One region of the Romboutsia sp. LXY-2 genome, then DNA from elsewhere that is predicted to be linked to it. Evidence: riboswitches for the same ligand, from Rfam matches in the RefSeq annotation. Region 1 holds a riboswitch; each other region holds the start of a gene.

The links. Region 1 has a riboswitch for cyclic di-GMP ahead of ACI48P_RS05600 (LuxR C-terminal-related transcriptional regulator). Riboswitches for the same ligand answer to the same signal wherever they lie in the genome.
Region 2: another riboswitch for cyclic di-GMP. It lies ahead of ACI48P_RS20705 (GspE/PulE family protein); the one in region 1 lies ahead of ACI48P_RS05600 (LuxR C-terminal-related transcriptional regulator).
Region 3: another riboswitch for cyclic di-GMP. It lies ahead of ACI48P_RS17070 (hypothetical protein); the one in region 1 lies ahead of ACI48P_RS05600 (LuxR C-terminal-related transcriptional regulator).

Annotation. Positions count from the first base shown of each region.
Region 1 covers NZ_JBKFGI010000002.1:110,416-115,467, forward strand. Annotated here, with positions in the region: gene ACI48P_RS05585 (hypothetical protein) at 3-431, opposite strand; gene ACI48P_RS05590 (helix-turn-helix domain-containing protein) at 655-1,023, shown strand; gene ACI48P_RS05595 (hypothetical protein) at 1,188-1,538, shown strand; gene ACI48P_RS05600 (LuxR C-terminal-related transcriptional regulator) at 1,661-2,266, opposite strand; cyclic di-GMP riboswitch class II at 2,289-2,373, opposite strand; gene ACI48P_RS05605 (response regulator transcription factor) at 2,688-3,110, opposite strand; gene ACI48P_RS05610 (glycoside hydrolase family 113) at 3,199-3,888, opposite strand; gene ACI48P_RS05615 (hypothetical protein) at 3,922-4,329, opposite strand; gene ACI48P_RS05620 (DUF2334 domain-containing protein) at 4,331-5,052, opposite strand, start outside.
Region 2 covers NZ_JBKFGI010000019.1:41,226-46,277, forward strand. Annotated here, with positions in the region: gene glmU (bifunctional UDP-N-acetylglucosamine diphosphorylase/glucosamine-1-phosphate N-acetyltransferase GlmU) at 1-680, shown strand, start outside; gene ACI48P_RS20700 (ribose-phosphate diphosphokinase) at 769-1,719, shown strand; cyclic di-GMP riboswitch class II at 1,996-2,079, shown strand; gene ACI48P_RS20705 (GspE/PulE family protein) at 2,191-3,870, shown strand; gene ACI48P_RS20710 (type II secretion system F family protein) at 3,893-5,052, shown strand, end outside.
Region 3 covers NZ_JBKFGI010000011.1:218,811-223,862, reverse strand. Annotated here, with positions in the region: gene rfbB (dTDP-glucose 4,6-dehydratase) at 1-175, shown strand, start outside; gene ACI48P_RS17080 (hypothetical protein) at 479-1,006, shown strand; gene ACI48P_RS17075 (tyrosine-protein phosphatase) at 1,163-1,951, shown strand; cyclic di-GMP riboswitch class I at 2,060-2,143, shown strand; gene ACI48P_RS17070 (hypothetical protein) at 2,297-3,217, shown strand; gene ACI48P_RS17065 (YHYH domain-containing protein) at 3,405-4,454, shown strand; gene ACI48P_RS17060 (hypothetical protein) at 4,470-4,658, shown strand; gene treR (trehalose operon repressor) at 4,696-5,052, opposite strand, start outside.

The DNA.
Region 1 (5,052 bases):
CCCTATCTACCAAACTCCGTCATCCAAAGTTTAAGATCTTTTGTATTTATATTATCTATTTTAGATGTTCCAAAATCTGTTCCAAAACTTGTTCCAAAACTGGTGCTATTTTTTACTGTGGTGTTATTTTTTGTTGCTGTAACGTATTTATATATTGATGATGTCTTAGTCTTCTTTCCATCTTCTACAAGCTCTATTATGTTTAATTTCTCAAACTCTTTTAGCATACGATGGGTTGCTCCTATAGACATATTTAGATCTTTTGATATAGCTCTTACTGTTAGTGGAAAATGCCCTGGCTCTAATTTTTTATTCATAGCACTTAGATTTTCTTTTCTCATAAGATAATGATTAAATATAATTTTTTGTAAGTCTTTTTCATAATCAAACTTCAATACTTCCCTATTCATTTTGTAATATCCTTTTGCCACATCTACTCACTCCCCTTTTAATTCATGTTCATGTTAATCTTTTAAATATTTTTTGTGTTAACTTTTCAATATAAGTTACTCTTTATGTTAACCATTTATTTTAATGATAGTTCCGTTTGTGTTAACTTTCAAGTATTATTTTACATATTTTCTAAAAATATGTTTTTAAAGTTTACATTTACAAAACTTTGTACTATACTTTTCTTATAGTGAGGTGGGTAACATGACTTTTGGGCAGAGATTTAAAGAGCTACGATTAGAAAAAAATTACACTCAACAAGAATTAGTTGATGACTTTAATAAATCTTATGACTATTCATTTTCCAAGGCTGCTATATCACAATATGAAAACGATAAAAGAATTCCAGAAACTGAAGCGCTTATAAAGTTCGCATTTTACTTTGATGTTTCTCTAGACTATTTGCTAGGTTTAAATTCAGAGAGAAATATGGACAAGCCAGATAAAGAAGTCGACTTAGTATCGGAGTTTCTTTCAGTTGGAAATGATTTATTTGATAACGATAATTTGAGCCGAAAAGAAAAAGATGCAATTTTTGAGAAATTATCAAAAATGTATTTTAGCTCTTTATAATTTTGCTACATGAGGTGGCAAAATTTTTTTAACTACCCACGGAACATGTGTTTGATTTTTAAAATATATTTTTATTTTTTTTATAAAATTTATTTGATTTTATTTATATTTTAAGTTTTGTTTTGCAATTTTATTTATATATTATTTTTTAGTGGGGTATTATTATGATTAGATTTGATGAGAGATTTAGGCAATTGTTGCTTGAGAAAGATTATAGTTTTGATGATTTTTCTCGTGAATTTGAGATGGAGAGTGGATATTATTTAGATTGTAGTGATTTTACTCAGCCAGATATGGATTTACCTCCATTTAATGTAGTTATTGATTTGTGTGGATTTTTTGGGGTTAGTTGTAATTATTTATTAGGGATTAGTACAGTAAGAGAGCCTGGTAGTATTGGTAATACTTATGACCAGTTTATTACTTTGGCTGCTTTGATTATTGAGAGTGATGGGTATGATAATGATTTTAAGAGGGATTTTTTTATGGGTATTAAAAATAAGTTTGGATGTTAATTGTGTTTATGAGTTTTAATTAGAAACAATTCGTGTACTTTATATAGCTAAAAGCAGCTATTTCTTATCAGAAATAGCTGCTTTCTATCAAAATAGCTGTTTTTTATTATTATTTATTTTATTTATAAACTAGCAATTCCTCTATTATAAGCAAACAAAGCTGCTTGCATTCTATCTTTAAGATTTAATTTTGATAAAATACTACTTATATGTTTTTTTACAGTATGCTCAGTAATAAATAATTCTTTAGATATTTCTGAGTTACTTCTTCCTTTTGCTATATACATTAAAATCTCATGTTCTCTCTTTGTTAATCCCTCTACATGTTCAGACTGACCATGTGATAGATATTCTTCTATTAGATCAGCATCATAATATTTCTTACCTCTAAATAACTGCTTTATAGCATACCCCATATCTTCTCCATTAATATTGGCCAATATATATCCATCTATTCCTGATTTCATGCACTTTGAAAATAATTTTGGATTTTCATAAAAATCTAGTACCATGATCATAGACGTAGAATTTTCCTTTATCTTTTGAAGTTCTGGCAAAAACTTCTCATTATTTCTATTTAGATCAATTAGTATTAAGTCATACTCATTTTTATATATGTCTGAAAATATATGACTTTCTTTAATATCCTTTACACATGCTTCGTTATATATAATCTTTGATATTCCCCTTCTGATTATTAATGATTCTGATATTACAATAACTTTCATACTTAATCCCCCCAAAATACGCCCGTTATTTAGCCGGCTGTACTATTAGCTCTATATACCTCTAAGTACCCACATCTAAGATATACTTCTTAGTTTCTAAATACTGCTTAATTATATTTAGTATTTAATTTATTATTTTTTAGCTTGTTAAATCCTTGTTTCCTGTATTATTATTTATACTTATATTTTAGGATATTTCTATTTATAGGTAATCATTAATAGTGAGTATCTTTTTTTCTACTAAAGTATAATACGTTATACACATTATGACATGTTAATTTTTTAAAAGACTTTTCAGATATAATAATTTGTAGCATTATGTCCGTTTTAGCTTATTTTACACATTGATTTAAATACAATATAAATTTTCTTGTTCATTATAAAAATCACATACTCATGCACAAAAAAACTTAGTTAGCTTTTAAACTTTGTTTTTAGTTGGTTTATTAGTTATATACTGAATTAATTCTGAATCATAAAATTTTTTGCCACTCATTACTTTCTTTATAATATATATTAATTCATCTTCATATGAAACATTACTTATATATCCATTAACACCTATTTTAGTGAATTTTAAAAAAAGATTTCTATCTTTATTGACGTCTAGTACAATTATTTTCAGTTTCTGAAAAACACTTTTTATATTAGCTAATTTTTCTACTAGTTCAGTATTATTTTTATTAACATCTATAAATATAATGTCTAGCTTAGACAAATCTTGATTATCTAATTTGTCACAATTTTGAACTACTTTTATATCAGTTACTTTACATATTTTTGTAAATAAATGACCTATTGAGTCTCTCGTTAGAAATGATTCTGATACAACTAAAATATTCATCTTAATATACCTCCACTGTACTCATAAAGAAATAATCTAATAATTACTTCTTTATGAGCATTCTTCTATTGATTTACATAATATAGTTTTATTTATACCAATTTTTAATGATTTTTTTTGATCTTATACATGGATAATAAGCCTTTTCATATGATTTGTCCCCTATCGCAAATATCGAAAATCCTATTAACCAATCTTCATTTTTAAATACTTTATTGTAAGCTTTAAAGCAATTCACCTGTTGAGAGGATGAATATATACGTGATAAATATGAATTGTGTGGCTCTATAGATGCTCCTAGACGCTTCGGGAAACCTAATTCTCCAAAAAATATAGGTTTATTCCATTTTTCATAGAAATTATATACTTCTTGTTTGACATTTTGATTTCTATTGTATACATTTGTACTTGTTAAAGCATTGACAATATCGTCTACATCAGCATTCATTTGATCAGTTAACTCAAAATAAGCAGATACCGATATGAAATCAAGTTCTCCAAAAAGCTTATTATTAAGCTTATTTTCGTATCTTTTCTGTGTTTCTGCATCTCCTTCTAATGTATACCACCAGTTAGTCCTATATGTCACAAGCCCATCATATTCTTGCCTGACAAAAGCTATTACATCTAACCACTCCGTTTCATATGATTCAATACGAACTAAATTTGATGATATATTTAAAGCATCTATATCATAAATATCGCATATATTCTTTATCAAATAATCTATTACAATATTTTTCCAATTATAAAAAAATGTGCTTATATCAGATGGCATCCATTCTGTTTCAGATAATCTGCCATCATTAATTCAAGGATATGGCTCTAGTATTATACTAATATTTTTCCCTTCTAATTCTTTTAATAAATTTATTGCTTTTTCTACACTATTTTTATCGACATCCATTGTGTTGGAAGTTAATGTATCAATATTAATTACTATAGGAATATTTATTGTATTCAATCCCATTTTATTAATATTCTTTAAAACATTCTCTATTTCATAATCAGTTGACAAATTTGAGCTTATAATTTTTTGGTTAAATTTATGATTTAAAGCTTTTTCAGAGTAACTAACTAAATTATTATGATCTATAGAAAAAAGCATAACTATACAAGATAATGGCACAATAGCGATTAGTAATTTATATTTATATTTCTTTTTCTTTTTCTTTCTTATTATTCTCTTATTTATTCTACCTTTAGCTCTTTTTTTCATATTATTTTTTCTTGAATAATTTTATTTGGAATACATACTTCACTCCAACTAATAAAATTATTACTACTACTCCTATACATGCATATTCTGAATATACTCTGGCTTGATAAGGTGATATTTTACTAGATTTTTCTACTTCGATATCACCATCGCTAACTTCAATTTTTAAATCTGATGTTTTTGTTATACTGTCTATACTTCTTAAGTCAAACCACTCTAAATTTGGAGTACTTTCTTCTAAGGTTTCTATTAATAATCTTAATTTTTCTATACCTAAATGTGGGTGATAAAATACACCTATCATGCCATCTGAAAAATCACTATACATAGTGGAATTATATTTTATACTCTTTAAATCTTCTTCAAAACTATTTTCACCTAGAAAACCTAAGTTTTCTGGAATAACTGTCATTCCATTTAAAAATGTAGGGTTAGACTTATACACTGGTGAATATGTGGTTTCCATCGTTTCATCTGAAATTTGTATTTGTCCCACATATGTTGAGAAATACTCTGATACTATTTTATATCCATTTTGTGATATGGCATAGTGAGGTGCTTCAAATGCAATCGGATATAGATCATGAGTAACTAACTGTTCTATACCGGCTTCTATTTTTTCTCTTACGTACTCATCTTCTGAAATTCCATTTGGTCTATCTAGCGGTGCATCTAATTCAGAATCCCAAAACTCAAATCCTTCTCCAGTTTCAGAATCTCTAT
Region 2 (5,052 bases), on a different contig from region 1:
CTAAAGCTGAAGAAATAATGAGAAGAAGAATAAATGAATCTCATATGGTAAATGGAGTTACTATAATAGATACAAATTCTACTTATATAGAAGCTGACGTAAAAATAGGTAATGACACTGTAATATATCCAGGAGTTATGTTAAGTGGAAATACTGAAATAGGTTCAGAATGTATAATAGGTATGAATTCTAGTATAACAAACTCAATAATTGGCAATGGTACAGAGGTGATAAATTCTACAGTGGTAGATAGTAAGGTTGGAGAAAACACTAATGTTGGACCATATGCATACTTAAGACCTAAGAGTAATATAGGAAACAATGTAAAAATAGGAGACTTCGTAGAAGTTAAAAATGCTACTATAGAAGATAATTCTAAGGCATCACACTTATCATACATTGGAGATGCTCACGTAGGTAAAAATGTAAACATAGGATGCGGAGTAGTATTTGTAAACTACGACGGTAAAAATAAATTTAAATCAATAGTAAAAGATAATGCTTTTATAGGATCTAACTCAAACTTAGTTGCTCCTGTAACAGTAGAAGAAAAAGGATATGTAGCAACAGGGTCTACTATAACTGACAGTGTACCTGAAGGAGCTTTAGCAGTAGCAAGAGCGAGACAGGTAAACAAAGAAGGTTGGGTAGAAAAGAAAAATCAAAAAGGTAACAAATAATCTTAATTTGATGATTCTTTTAAGCTAAAAATTAGCTTAAGATGATTAATATAATATGTATCATAGTTTTAAATTTCGGGAGGATAAAATGAATACTAGCGGAAGTGAAATTAAAATACTAGCAGGTAATGCTTCAAAAGAATTGGCTGGAAAGATAGCTGATTACATAGGTGTACCTTTAGCTGATTGCCAAGTGGGAACATTTAGTGATGGTGAAATAAATGTTAACATCAATGAGACAGTAAGAGGTTGTGATGTTTTCGTAGTTCAATCTACTAATAGTCCAGTTAATGATAACTTAATGGAGTTATTAATAATGATAGATGCACTTAGAAGAGCATCTGCAGGTAGAATAACAGCAGTTATTCCTTACTACGGATATGCAAGACAAGACAGAAAAGCTAAGGCAAGAGATCCAATCACAGCTAAGTTAGTTGCTAACTTAATAACAGCTGCTGGAGCAGATAGAGTATTAACAATGGATTTACATGCAACTCAAATCCAAGGATACTTCGATATACCATTAGACCACTTACAAGGTGGAAAGATATTAGCTAATTACTTCAACAGCAAGAACATAGAAGATTTAGTTGTAGTATCTCCAGACTTAGGAAGTGTTACAAGATCTAGAGCATTTGCTAATACTTTAGAAGGTGACGTTCCTCTAGCTATAATAGACAAGAGAAGACCTAAGGCTAACGTATCTGAAATAATGAATATAATAGGAGACGTTAAAGGTAAGAATGTTATATTATTAGATGATATGATAGATACAGCTGGTACAATATGTAACGCAGCTAATGCATTAAGAGAGTTTGGTGCTAAGGATGTTTATGCTTGTTGTACACATGGTGTGTTATCAGGCCCAGCTATAGACAGAATAGAAGAGTCTGCTATAACTGAGTTAATAGTACTTGATACTATACAACTTCCTGAAGATAAGAAGATAGATAAGATACAAATTAAGACTGTGGCTCCTTTATTTGGGGATGCTATAAAGAAGATATTCTCTAACGAATCAGTAAGTATATTATTCTAGTAGGTTTAGTGGGCTATCGTTGAAATATGGGGGTCGTCGGCAATACACTATTGACCCATGCAAGCCAAGTTCGGGCTTGCGAATGGGTTCAATAGTGTATTGCTCTCCTCGCCCCAAATTTCAACGCGCTCTACTAAATTATTAGTGGTTTGAGGGAGTAGGTTAGGACCTAGCACTTTGTGCTAGGTCTTTTTTATGTGGTTTTATCGATGGATAATATCAAAAAGTGATATTATTTACAAAAAATGGATATATATTATGGTATAATTATTATAAATAATATTTTGAAACTGTGAAATATGCTCTGCATTTGGGCACCTGGAGTATATGAAGTTAGTGGTGCAACCGGCTATATTTTATAAACGCTTGTATATTTATGAGTGTTTACAGAACATAGCCTTTTTTATGTAATAAATGAAAATTACATTATTTAAGTCATAGAATAATACAAAAAGAAGGATTTGATTAAATATGAACATTTTAAATAAAAAAAGATTGGGTGATATACTAGTTGAAGCTGGCAAGTTAACAAATTATCAACTAAATCAAGCGCTGCAATCACAAAAAATATTAGGTAAAAAAATAGGAGAAGTATTAGTAGAGTTAAATATTTTAACCGAAGATGAGATTATAGATGCTGTAGAACAGCAAACTGGTATCAAAAAAATAAATCTTAATGAGACTATTTTTGATAGAAGAGTAATAAAGTTAGTACCTCAGAGTCTATGCGAAAAATATACACTGATTCCATTTGGAATAATTGAAAATAAACTAAAAGTTGCTTTATCAGATCCACTTAATATATATGCTATAGATGATCTGGCTATATCTACAGGTTTTGAAGTGGAATCATATATTACTAATAGAAATGATATTAATAAATTTATACAGAGATATTATAGTAGTGAGCAGATGAGTAAAGCAGCTGAAGAATTATCTAAAGAGAGTCTTGAATATAAGGCTATGGAAATTGAAGCTGATGAAATAGATGATGTAAAAAATGCACCTGTTGTCAAAATGGTCGAATATCTATTTAGAAATTCAGTGGAAATGAGAGCTTCGGATATACATATAGAACCCTTTGAAGACGAAGTTAGGATAAGATATAGAATAGATGGAAAACTTCAAATAGTAAATACATTACAAAAAGAAAGCCTAGGCCCCTTAGTTACAAGAATCAAGATATTGTCAGGACTTAATATAACAGAAAAAAGGGTGCCTCAAGATGGAAGAATACTAACAAAGATAAACAATCAAGATGTTGATTTAAGGGTATCTATAATTCCAGTTGTTAGTGGTGAGAAGATCGTTATAAGAATACTTAACAGAAGTACATTTAAAATGGGCATAGAAGTATTAGCAATGAGTGATGAATCTTTAAAGAAGTTATATAAAATAATATCAAAACCAACGGGTATAGTCCTAGTAACAGGCCCAACAGGTAGTGGTAAGTCTACAACATTATACACAATACTAAAACAGCTAGATTCAGAAGAAACTAATATAATTACAATAGAAGACCCTGTAGAATACACTATGAATGGAATAAATCAGGTTAATGTAAACGCAAAAAACGGAGTTTCTTTTGCTAGTGGACTAAGAAGTATTTTGAGACAGGACCCTGATATACTAATGATAGGTGAAATTAGAGACGAAGAAACAGCAAAAGTAGCGGTAAAAGCTGCTATTACAGGTCATTTAGTATTGAGTACACTGCATACAAATGATGCACCATCTACAATAACAAGACTAATAGATATGGGTGTTGAACCATACTTAGTATCTACAGCAATAACAGGAGTAATAGCTCAAAGACTAGTTAGAAAAATATGTAATAATTGTAAAGAATCATACAAGGCAGATATATATGAAAAAGGTATTTTAGGAGAAAGCTTAGATAAAGAAGTAATCCTATTTAAAGGTAAAGGTTGTGGATATTGTAATGATACTGGATATCAAGATAGAATCGGTGTATATGAAATAATGGAGATAGAAAGGGAACATAAAGATATAATAAGTGCAAATAAGGATTCGAATGTGCTAAGAGACATAGCTATAGAAAAAGGAATGACAACATTAGCACAAGAATGTAAAAATTTAGTTTTAGATGGAATAACAACAATAAATGAATTTATTTCGATATATATGTAATAAATAGATGGGGGTGAATCACTTGGCAAAATTTAAGTACAGAGCAATGAATCAGTCAGGAGAACGAATGCAAGCAGAGTGTGAAGCAGAGTCAAGAAGTGATGTAATATCAATGTTAAGAGTAAATGGTTACTATCCTTTAAAAATAGAGGAGATAGTTCAGAGTAAAGAAATAAAAATGGATTTATTCTCAAAAGTAACATTAAAAGATATAAGTATGTTTTGTAGACAATTTTACACTATGATAGATGCAGGAGTAACTATTAATAGATCACTAACGATACTAGCTAATCAAACAACAAATAAAAAGTTGAAAGAGGCTATAAAGCATATCGATGAAGATGTAGCCAAAGGAGAAATGTTATCTGAAGCTATGAGAAAACAAGATGGAATATTCCCTAAACTATTAGTTAGTATGGTAGAAGTAGGAGAAGTTACAGGTAATTTAGATGGCATTATGCTTAGAATGGCAGAACAATACGAAAAAGAAAATAAAATAAATAATAAAGTCAAAGTTGCTATGACTTATCCATCGGTATTAGCTGTAGTAGCGGTACTAGTAGTAGCAGTGCTTATGACTTTTGTTATGCCTAAGTTTTTGGATTTATTTAATAGTTTAGGAACGAATTTGCCAATAGTAACCAAAATTTTAATATCATCCAGTGAATTTATAGCTAAAAACGTAATTGCAATCTGGTCACTAGTTATTATGGTGATAATTGGAATTAAATTTTATTTTAAAACAGAACATGGCACATATTCTTTAAGTGTACTAAAACTAAAAATACCAATAATAGATAAACTTAATCAAAAGATTATCGTTTCACGATTTACTAGAACCTTATCGGTACTATTATCTAGTGGTATCCCAATGATAAAAGCTTTAGAGCTTGTATCGGAGATAGTAGGAAATAAGCTAGCAGAAATAGAAATAATATCAATGAAAGACCATGTAATTAGAGGGGAAGGTCTATATAAGACTGCAATTAACAGTGATATATTCCCTGAAATGCTAGGAACTATGATAAAAATAGGGGAAGAAAGTGGATCTTTAGACGATATATTATACAAAACTGCTGATTTCTATGATGACGAATTGGAAAGTCAAATACAAATAACTGCTGCAATGATAGAGCCACTATTGGTAGTGGTAATGGGTGCGGTAATAGGATTTATTGTACT
Region 3 (5,052 bases), on a different contig from region 1:
CTTGCTAAATGTGCTTGGAAAGTCTGAAGATTTAATTAGTTTTGTCAAAGATAGACCTGGTCATGATATGAGATATGCAATAGATGCTAATAAGATTAAAGAAAAACTTGGATGGAATCAAGTTTATGATTTTGATAAGGGTATACGTGAGACTGTAAAGTACAAATTAATCTAAACTAATTAAAGGACCCCTTATGAGTCGTTTTTTATTTACATCTATAAAGGTAGGCTTGGATTAGATACAGATGCTAAGGTGTTGTATACGTTTATTGATGGGAACTTGGTGTATAAAGCATTGTCAAAATATTAGTTATTAATATATCATTTGTGCCTTATTAAGACATAGGGGATTAATAATAGAAGATAAATAATTTTTTGTAGGAAAATATATACATCTAATAAATGTATATATTTTCATTTTATGATAAAATAATACTAAGGAAATGATTATAAATATATAGTAGTTGAGGGGTAAGATATGAAAAAACAAGAACAAAAGATAATAGTAGGAGGGGTACTAGTAACGGCTTTAGCTACAGCAGGATTTTGTACAAGCCAGGGTAGCTTAGCATCAGCGGATAACTACAAGAGTCCTCCAGCTCATGTATTAGAGGAAGAACCTAAAGTAGAAGAAGAAAAAGAAGAAGTAGAGGTAACTGAGGAAGAAGCGACACCGGAGGAAGAAGTAGAAGTAGATACAGAATCAGTAAATGATGACGATGAGAGCAATGAAGTGGTAAGGCCAGAGCAAAATGAGAGACCGAATCAAAGACCAACGCCAAACCCTACACCGACGCCAAATCCATCACCAAACCCTACACCAAATCCAACTCCGACACCGGATCCAGAGCCGACACCAACACCAACACCGGATCCAACACCAGATCCTACACCAACACCGGATCCAACACCAGATCCTACACCTACTCCGGATCCAACACCAACACCAGACCCTACACCAACGCCGGATCCAGTACCAACACCAGAGCCGACTCCACAACAATAAAGGTAAAAAATATAAATAGGGACTATGTTTTAACAGTTGACTCTTATAGAATAGAGTCGGCTGTTTTATTTTGTCGTATTTTAGGTTTAAAATGTATTATAATATTAAATTTATGCTATAATAAAATCATTATTATTAGACAGGGGGAGTAAAGACATGATAGATATACATTGTCATATAGTGCCAGGTGTAGATGATGGAGCGAAGACTTTAGAGGATGCACTTTCAATGTTAAAAATAGCAGAAAGCGAAGGAATAAAAAAGATAGTAAATACTTCGCATTATCATCCTCAATTTAAATATACTAAAGGGGAGGAGCTATTAGTAGAAGTAGAAAATTTTAATAAAATCATTAAAGAAAATGGAATAGATGTCGAAGTTATAATAGGTAACGAATTATATTTTGATGATAGTTTTTTAGAGTGTATTGAGAAAAAAGAGTTTTATACTTTAAACAACAGTAGATATGTCCTTGTAGAGTTTTCACCTACTAATTTTCCTAAGAAATTAAGCGAAGTGGTCTATGAGTTTAAGATAAGAGGTTATGTGCCTATACTTGCTCATGTAGAAAGATATAATGATATTCAACAAAATCCAAGCTTATTAACTGAGGCAATAAAAGAAGGGGCACTTATACAAATAAATGCTTCTAGTGTGCTAGGTAAAGGTAGTAGTGAAGCTCATAGAATAACTGAGCTTTTATTAAAAAATAGTATAGTACACTTTGTAGGTACAGATGCACATGGGCCTGAAAGAAGAAGACCTATGATAAGAGAGGCATATGATTATGTATGTGAAGAGTATGGAGAGAAAAAAGCACAAAGATTATTTATAGAAAATCCAAGTAGAGTCATAAATAACGAAGAAGTAGAAATAGTGGTAGAAGAAGAAGACATTAAAAAGAAGAAGTCCTTTTTCTCAAAGTTTTTTAAGAAAAGTAGTTAATTATTTTAGTATTTAATATTAAATATAATTTTATTCTACATTTTTCTACAAAAGCTGCAAAAACATATATACTTTTAAACAGTTTTAATATATAATTAATTTGTTATAAAATTAAATAGGCAAACTTAGAGAAATCCAAGGACGCAAAGCTAAAGGGGCTAAGGTAATATACTATGCTAGCCAGCTGCCGATAAGAGATAATCTTATTGAAGTAACACTTATTTGATAAGTGTTTGTTTTGATGGCAGCTACCTTTATATAAGGTAGTTTTTTTACGCTTAAAAACATGTTATAGGATTATAGACTTCTAAAGGGAGAGCCTATAAAAATATTAAGGAGAATAGTGTGAAAGATAATATTAAAAACATTAAAGCAATTATAATTAGTATAACTTTAACAATAGTACTAGTGCTGACTTTTGCTGCTATATTATTCAAATTGGAAGTGTTAAATCCAACAACATATACAAAAGCATTTGAAGAGAATAAGATATACAGTGAAATCTATGAGGATATAGAAATAGAAATTAATAAGTACGTAGCTGACAATAACTTACCTAAGGGTATTTTTGATGATGTTATTAGTAAAAGTGATGTAGAAGAGGTAGTAAATAATGATATATTCTCTGCTGTGGGATACATAAAAAACGAAATGAAAAAAGTGCCTCCAATAAATATGTCAGTTTATGAATCTAGAGTAGAAGAAAGTTTAAATGAGTATGTAGAATCTGATGAATATAAAGATATTGTAAGAGCAAATTATTATAACAATGATTTTGAAAAATTAGATGTAACTGTGGTAAAACAAGAGATATTAAATGATATTGAAGATAAATTAGCAATTATAGATAACAAAACTTTAGCTGATTCACTAGGAATAATAAAGATGTCTAAGTATGCAAATATATTGGATAGTGGATTAGTGATAATAGCATTAATAGTGGCTGTATTTGTTCTTTGTGGATTATACTTCCCTATTTGGAAGAGAAGAAAGAAAAGAAAGTTTGCATGGATGGGAGCAGCTATGATAGCTTCAGGACTTCTTATGATTATAATAGGTACTGTGGGCTCTATAACTGGAGTGTATGAAAATGTAGCTGTAAATGTGCCTTACTTAGGTACGGTTATAGGAGTTGTAATAAAGGGATTAATAGGTAAGTTTAGATTAACTGGAGCAGTGTTATTAGTAGTTGGGTTATTAACAGCTAGTGTTTATGTAAAGTCTAAGCTTAAGAGAAAAGAAGATCTTTCATTAAAATTTGGATAATATATAAATAAACTCTAGAAATAGAGTTTATTTTTTTTACTTATTAATGGTTAGAAAATTAACATTCAAAAAAATACAATTCAAACATAATATTACAAATATCGACAAATAAAAGTGGTAGAATAGACAAAGAAAATTACTTTTACATTATCAACAATTAGAATTATCAGCAAAAAGGGAGAAAGAAATGATTATAAAAAGAAACAAATTTGCAAAAGTAATCGGTGCAATTTCATTATGTTTAATAATGAACATCTCAGTAGTAGATGCACACTCAGGGAGAACCGATTCTAATGGAGGCCACAGAGATAATAAAAATGTATCCGGTCTTGGAAGTTACCATTATCACCATGGCTATGGTCCACATTTACACACAAATGGTTGCCCATATGGAGGTGGTACAACTAATGGTAGTGGAGGAGTAAGCGGCTTATCAACAGTAAATACAGAAGAAAAAGAAAAAGAATCAGCTAGAACAAAGGGATATAATGATGGTTATAACGCAGGTTATGCAGGGCAGTTAAGCAACAACTCTTACTCAGGGAATTATAGTGATTTATATTCATCAAAATACAGTGAAGGTTATACAGAAGGAACAAAAAAGCTAGAATCAGAAAAAGATGAAGCAAATTCGAAAGGCTTTGAAATAGGGGTTACAGGAGCAACTATAGATACTAGTATATATAGTAATGAGGAATTAAAAAAAGCATATCATGAAGGGTATAATAAGGGAATCAAAGAGTACAAAGATAATAAAATAAAAGAATATAGCGCTATTGGTCTAAAGGATGGTAAAGAGGATAAGCCAAGTATAAATTTAGAAAATATAGATGTAGCGTTTAAAAGAGCATATCAAGAAGCTTATGATAAGGGACAAGTCATATTATCAGAAACTTACATGGAACAAGGATATAAGGATGCATTTAAAAGTACCGAGTACAAATCTCCAGCTTATGAAAATAATAAATATAATAATTGGTACAAAGAAGGTTTTGATAAAGGGATTAAGGATATAGAGCATTTAAAAGAGGTTGGATATAGTGATGGTTATAATAGAAATGAACAGAGAGTACCTGAAGGATTAGGTTATGGAAAAGGCTTATATAATCATTATTATGCTAAAGGAGAAGAAGTAGCAGATAAAGAAGCTAAAGAGGCAACAATGACTTTTAGTGGTGTTGCAGTAGCTGGTTGGTTATTAAGAAGATTTTTAGTAGCTAAGAAAAGTATTATGTAAGTAGAGGTGAATAGTATGTCAATATATAGAAATGTATGTTATAAGGTTGAAAATTTCTTTATAAAGAGAATGAGTAAGAGTGAAAGTGATTTGAAGGAGAATATGAAAAAAGCTCAGCTTTTTAGAGAAAATAAAGAGCGGGATAAGATAGAGAAGAAAAATAGTAAGAGAAAAAATAAGAGATTAGCAGAAGAAGCTATTTAAATAGTAGGCATATTTGCCTACTATTTTTTTACAATCCTTACTCATACACCCTTCTTGCGAAAGTAGTAAACTTAAATCGATCAGGTCTATGCCTAGACTCAGTATACTCAAACAAACTCCCATTATCCAAATACACAAAATTACTAATCACAGCAACCAAATTATTATTCTTCAAATCCAGATATTTCTTATCCAAAACACTACAAGGAACCACAGACACTATCTTCTGAGCACCGCTTATTTTAAGCCCTAACTTGTTTTCTACATACTCATAAATAGAGTTCATAGCATCAGCCTTAGTAATATCTTTTACAATATTAGAATTTAAATAATTAATATCGAGTATAACGTTCTCTGTATCAATATTTCTCACCCTTACCATATATATCACTTT